Regions from separate parts of the Paenibacillus sp. GCM10027628 genome, predicted to be linked through region 1. Evidence: a T-box and tRNA genes for the amino acid it is inferred to sense, from the RefSeq annotation. Region 1 holds a T-box; the other holds one or more tRNA genes.
What was found. A T-box is a leader RNA that pairs with one kind of tRNA and senses whether it is charged. The one in region 1 lies ahead of ileS (isoleucine--tRNA ligase), so its partner is inferred to be a tRNA-Ile.
Positions count from the first base shown of each region.

Region 2: it has a tRNA-Ile gene. The T-box ahead of ileS (isoleucine--tRNA ligase) is inferred to sense a tRNA for this amino acid. The anticodon was not compared.

Region 1 covers NZ_JBHTHA010000017.1:86,550-89,964, forward strand. Annotated here, with positions in the region: gene ileS (isoleucine--tRNA ligase) at 1-1,476, opposite strand, end outside; T-box leader at 1,527-1,785, opposite strand; gene ACFQZT_RS15945 (hypothetical protein) at 1,852-2,709, opposite strand; gene ACFQZT_RS15950 (SDR family NAD(P)-dependent oxidoreductase) at 2,839-3,415, opposite strand, start outside.
Region 2 covers NZ_JBHTHA010000036.1:366,603-370,017, reverse strand. Annotated here, with positions in the region: gene ACFQZT_RS34020 (hypothetical protein) at 1-1,166, shown strand, start outside; gene ACFQZT_RS24715 (2'-5' RNA ligase family protein) at 1,218-1,730, opposite strand; gene ACFQZT_RS24710 (hypothetical protein) at 1,879-2,043, shown strand; tRNA gene ACFQZT_RS24705 (tRNA-Met) at 2,134-2,210, shown strand; tRNA gene ACFQZT_RS24700 (tRNA-Ile) at 2,225-2,298, shown strand; gene ACFQZT_RS24695 (DUF1906 domain-containing protein) at 2,583-3,320, shown strand; gene ACFQZT_RS24690 (hypothetical protein) at 3,373-3,415, opposite strand, start outside.

The DNA of each region.
Region 1 (3,415 bases):
GACGTAGGGTTTGTGCAGCTCCAAGTTTTCGTCAATCGGGCGTATCGATTTTTCCCGCATCTCTTCATGGCATCCCGGCGCACACTCCGCTCCGCAATCCTCGCATAACCACACGTTAAGCGGGGTTCCCCAATACCGATTCCGGCTGATGTTCCAATCAACGAGATCCTCGAGAAACTTGCCGAAGCGTCCATCGCGCAAATGGGAAGGATACCACTCGATTTTACTGTTGTTCTCGATCAGTTGGTCTTTGATTGCGGTCGTACGGATGAACCAGCTTTCCATCGCATAATAGAGCAGCGGGGATTTGCAGCGCCAACAGAAAGGGTAACTATGCTCATAACGCTCTTTGGCAAATAACAAGCTGCGCTCCGACAAGTTTTTCACGATATCGACGTCACAATCTTTAACGAATCGTCCTGCAAAATCGGCAATCTGATCCGTATACCGGCCGGCCAAGTCCACTACATTTACAAAATCCAGTTCATGCCCACGAGCCGTTCGGTAATCATCTTCTCCATGCGCCGGAGCAATATGAACGATGCCGGTACCGCTCGTATCCATGACATAGTCTGCTTCAACGACAATATGTCCTCTTTTCGGGCTAACATAACTGAATGGAGGTACGTAAGAGGTGCCGACAAATTCCGATCCTTTATGAGCAGATAATATTTCGTAGTCTTGGCGGAATACTTTTTCCACTAGATTTCTGGCGACGATGTATACCTCTCCTTGCCATTTCACCTTGACATAGTCAATGTCTTTATTCACCGCGAGCGCTACGTTTGCAGGAAGGGTCCACGGGGTCGTCGTCCAAGCGAGAAAGATTTCGCTTCCGCCCGTGCTCTTGAATTTCACCGTGGCACTTAAATCTTTGACATCCTCATAACCTTGCGCCACTTCATGTGAACTAAGCGTTGTTTGGCAGTCAGGACAATAGGGGCTGACACGATGGCCTTTGTAGAGCAACCCTTTGCGATGAATGCCGGCTAAAATATGCCAAACGCTCTCGATATAATCGTTCGTAAGCGTCACGTAAGGATGATCCATATCCGTCCAGTATGCAATCGCTTCTGTCAATTCACGCCACTGCTGTTCATATTCAAATACGCTGTTTTTGCACATTTCAACGAATTTGGCTACGCCGTATTGCTCGATCTCCTGTTTACCGGAGATGCCGAGCTGCTTCTGTACGCCAAGCTCGACAGGCAAGCCGTGCGTATCCCAACCTGCTTTGCGGACGACACGGTGCCCGGTCATTGTTTTGTAACGGCCGATGAAATCTTTGATAACGCGACCGAGCGCGTGTCCGATATGGGGCGTTCCGTTGGCAGTCGGCGGTCCTTCGTAAAAGACGAAGTTCGGCCCGCCTTTGCGGTTTTCAATTGATTGGCGGAACGTATCGCTTCGTCTCCACTGCTCCAGAACACGAAGTTCGCGGGTTCTTGCTTTCTCTTTGACATCCACTTTTCTCATGGGTGACATCCTCTCTTTTTCTAAAATAAAAAACAAAAAAATCCCGCCCCGTAAGGGACGAGATTTCATCTCGCGATACCACCCTAGTTCCATCGTGACCATTCAGCAAATGATCAGGACAGCTCCTCATTCTACGTACTATCATACGCGGCCCTTGTAACGGCGGGATCCCGGGGCTGCTTACTCAGATGCTTCAGCGTTCCTTCTCGGAGAGGATTTTCAGCTAAGTCTTGAATATCGGCTTTCAGCTCTAGGCCGACTCTCTGGGAAACAAGGGGTTAGCGTACTCGTTCTCGTCAATGAATTTAATAAGAACATTCAGTTAATTTATTATTGCACCCCTTCAAAAGAATGTCAACTTCGTTACAAACCTGATCAATAACTCCTATGGACAACAGCTGTGCGACGCATCATAAGTACCACTGGCGCTAATGCGATCAGAAAACAACCAACAGCGAGAACCGGAAGTGCGGACCACTCTAAGATGGAGCGGCCGAGGATCGTCTGCCAGCCGATCGCAGCTAACCCTAATAAATAGGTGCAGCCTGTTATATGGATCAATCTGCTGCGTGTAAGCGATGCGCGTTCAGCAAGCCAGCCCACAAACGGGATTGCCTGAAGAGCGTGAAAGCCAAGGCCATGCAGCCAAATAATATTGCCGTGAAGGCCGACGGTACGTCCTTGATTGAAAGAAATCCAGATGCCGGCGGCAAACGAGATCATGATTGCGACCATCGCGTATCGGATACCCACCACCAGCTCCGGGCGGAGCTTATAGGCTTTTTTGCGAAAATATTGAATGGCCAAAAACAGATAACACAGAATCAACAACAAAGCTACGAAAGCAAAAATGGAACCGACTGCGACATCGAAGGGGGCTCCTCCGTTCACGAACCTCGGGTTCACACCGCGAAAATTTTGTACCGTTTCCGCCAAGTAAGAATAAAGCGCAAGTAAGATATATGACCATCGGAAGAAAGCTCTGCCTTTCGGACCCATCGCAGTCAACGGAGTGATTGCTGCCGTCGACAACAGAAATATGCCTATAGCAGCATCAAAGGAGCATGCATTTAAAACATTGCCTTTAGGGGATACGGGTCCCCCATACAGCAATACCCACACTGCGCATATTCCTGCCAGCAGAAATCCGAGAAGCCCTGTAAGCACCAGCCATTTTTCCCCTTCAAATAACTTGCCCGCCGGGTTCGTTGCCCTAATTGCTTGATTACTCAACCCCAAACACCCTTTCCTGTAAATGATTTGATACCCTCACTTTACAGGAACAATATGGAACGAGATAACAGGCGTGAGAATGAAATCCGGCTGGACCCCGGGATGGTTCTGTGCTCGACTTAAGTCCGGTTACAACACTGCAGACTTGCCGCCATCAATGTTTACCGAGGTTCCGGTCACGTAGGATGCCGCTTCGGAGACAAGGAAAGTAATCACCTTAGCGGCTTCTTCCGTATGGCCGATCCGGCCCAGCGGGATTGCGTGGCTCGGGTCCGTTGCAAACTGTTCCCAGGTGAGCTCCGGCGCTTTGGCCCGCCACATCCGTTCGATCTGATCGCTGCGGATTAACCCGATACAAACCGCGTTGACCCGGATATTATCGCCGGCCAAATCTTTGCTCATCGCCTTGGTCAGCGCTAGTCCCGCAGCACGACTGACCGATGTCGGCATGGAGGAAGCGGACGGCGTTTTCCCCCCAATTGCGGTAACATTGAGAATAGCGCCGCCTCCGTTCTTCCGCATGCAAGGAATGACAGCCCGTGCGAAGTGAACCGCACCGAAAAGCTTCAAGTCCAAATCAGCTTCCCATGTCTCGGTTGGCACATCTTCAAAGGGCTTCGCAGCCGAAGTGCCGGCATTGTTAATCAGAATATCGATGCCGCCGAATCGTTCCATCGTCAGCTCTACCGCTCGGTGAACATCCTGT
Region 2 (3,415 bases), on a different contig from region 1:
TGCATTCACAGGTCCTTTTTGCACCGATTGATATTCATAAGGAAATTACGGCAAAAGGAGTATCCACAGTTGTTCAAATTCAAGCCGTGAATCCTACGAACGAGCGCCAAACCGTTCCTAGCTTTGGCATCGACGGCAAGACAGAGAACAAAGTATACTCGGGCGATCGTGCGGAAGCAGCCGTAACATTGGAACCTGGTGAAAAGAAATATGTGCATATTGTCATTCCAAGTGATCTGGACACTGAATTCTCAAGCTTGAATGTTGTAACGCCGGAGAAATTCGCCTCCACGGGTGGTGACGATACGTACAGGGTAGGTCGTGTGAATATTCTGTTACCTACCGGCGCTGTAACTCAAGGTGTTATTCCTGCTCCGGACTACAAGCTGGGAACTCCGGTAAAATTGGATTCTACGAATAAATTTGTGCCGTCGAATGTAGATGTTACACTTGAAGAGCTTCATATAACAAAAAATGAAGATGACGGCTTCAATACGGCTGTTGCAAAATTCAAGCTGACTAACAACAGCGATAGACCGATCCCGATCCCTGCGATCCAAACGGAATTGGTTAGTAAAGATGGTTTTGCTTATGCTGGAAGCAGACAGGCAAAAACTGCAATTAGTGTTGTTCCTAAAGCTTCCTACGTTGTGAGCTATGCTTATGCTTTACCTTCATCTGAGACAGGAGAAGGGCTGAAAATGAACTTGTACAGCAATCAAGCCAGTGGGGAAACTTCCTATAAGTCACTGCTTGCGACTGCGAAAGTGCCAGTTCAGACAAATGATGTAACAGACGATGTGCTTAAGGTGTACCCTTATGATGTGAAGATCAAAGATTGGTCCATCTCGGCTATATTCCAAGGAAACATGACTTATAACTATAAATTGAAACTTGATCTGGATATCGTATCGGATAAACAAGTAACTGCCGATTCATTTAATTCTAAGCTCTTGTTCGAATTGTACAACAATACCGGAGACCCTGTAGGCAGTTCAACACAGGCTTTATCGGGTGAAGGTCGCTTGTTTAATGGCACCAATACGATAACGTTAAACGTTAATTCCGGACAGCTTGATTTCCCATTGACCGTCAAAGTATTCGAGACTTTTGCCGGTGAAAACGGTGAAACCGTAAAACGTCTGTTGACAACATTTAAGCAATGAGATAAAAGCCGCAAGAAATGCTCAAAATCGAGCTTTTCTTGCGGCTTTTTTTCATCCACGGAGCAGGAACGTCTGATAAACGGTCCATGCTCCATTTTCAGTTTGGTACAGTAGATGCACGCGATCAACACGGGATCGGTAATCAACCGTGGTTGTTTTAAGACTGGATAATACGTCGTGCAGTTCGTCGTCACCTAACTGTTGACCGATCGTGAGATGAGGATTGAATGTGAAAGTCCTATTCGTTTCCACCAGTTCCTCCGTGCAAATGGCCTGGTGCAGGTTTATCATATTTGTCGTGTCCGCGAGTGCTAAATAAATGACATTGTTGACAGGGTAGAAGGAAGAGAACCGATTGAATTCAATCTCGAAAGGAGCAATGGATCTTGTTACTTGTTCCAATCGATCCACTGCGGATGCAAGCTGCATTTCGTCCCATTCTTCTTTTTCCCGGATTGTCAGATGCGGTTGAATGAAATTATAGTGAGGATCATACCGTTTTCTGTAGCTGTTGGCAGCGTCTTGAACTTGCTTGGATGGAAAAATGGCGATTCCGCAGTTCATATTGATTCCTCCTTTAGATTGAGTGTTCTCTTATTATACCGCTTTCCTGCTTTTTCTAAAACTGCAGGAATTGAAATAACGCCTCATAAGCAGAACCCTTTTTGGTTATGATAGGGATATCGATCATAAATAAACGGAGTGAACACATATGCATTGGATTTATTGGGCCAAACTTTACGATTCCAAATTCCAAGCCGGTTGTTTGGCAAAGCGAATGGAAGAGGATTGGTGGATTTACGGTTACGAATGCCCGCAAGAAGTCGAAGTATATAAATCCAAAAAAGGTCGCTTTGGCGTCCGCTTCAGCACCTGATTTTTCCAATAGTGCCAATAAAATTATGCTTGACTTTCCACACGCGGTTGGTGTATATTTATTTTTGTCGCTGTAATCGGCAACCAATGACGCGGGGTGGAGCAGCTCGGTAGCTCGTCGGGCTCATAACCCGAAGGCCGCAGGTTCAAATCCTGCCCCCGCAACCAAATCACTTGTATTTGGGCCTATAGCTCAGTTGGTTAGAGCGGTCGGCTCATAACCGATTGGTCGGGGGTTCGAGTCCCTCTGGGCCCATATGATGAAACTCTTGCAAATGCAAGAGTTTTTTTATCACATAAGAAAGTATAAGTTTTCGGTTCCCGAAAACCGCTTTCTTATTGGCGATAAAACCAACCTCTAAGCGCGGTCGCTCATCATTGAGTGGCCTCGATAGAGGTTTTCTCATTTTTGTTGAGAGTTTTTTGGTTATTTGTTGAAACGGGCGACCTAGTTTTACATAATTAAGGTAGGCGTCAGTTGCATTGTTCCCTATGCCAGCATATTTTATATGAAACTAGTAGAAGGGAAGGGTGTTTGAAATGACCAAAGGATTCGATTGCTCGACGCCACTAACGGCGCAAACGGCAGCGGCTTTCTTCAAGGATGGTTACAGGTTCGTTGCCAGATATCTCGTTCCGAGCGGATTTAAAGCATTAACGAAAGCGGAAGCGCAGACCATTTCGGAGGCGGGTTTGCAAATTGTCTCCGTTTTTGAAACGACGGCGAGCCGAGCGCTCGGCGGACGCACTGCCGGACTAGAGGACGGGGCTACAGCCTTACAGGTAGCTAATGCGGTTGGTCAACCAGCAGGCAGTTGCATTTACTTCGCGGTTGACTTTGACGCCACCGTAGGGCAAATGCCGGCAGTCCTTGCTTACATCCGAGCTGCGAGTGAAGCGACTCCAGGTTATTTTACCGGTGTATACGGTTCTTATGACGTTGTCGAGGCGGTACGCGCGGCAGGCGCTTGTTCTCGATTTTGGCAGACATATGCCTGGAGCAGAGGCAGCAAGTCGACCTTCTTGAATCTGTACCAATTCGAGAACGATGTGACGGCTCATGGCATCGGCGTGGACTTTGATGAATCTTACGGAAATGAAGGTTGGTGGCAATTGCAAGCGAAACCGGTAACCTACCCGCTATCCGTTCAAGACGCCAATATTCTTATTCCATTTCTTGCAGCCGGATATAATGCAACCAATTCTTCAGCCGCTCGTGACGAATTCCATCGTATGGCAAATGAGCTGCGTAAAGCGTCCGGCCAGCCGGAGGAATAAAAAAGCCTGCTCGCTAGTTGTATGCACACGCTGGCCAGAGAGCAGGCTTTCATCATTGAATTTCTGCGCTGCGTATGTACCAGCGCGCCTCTGGC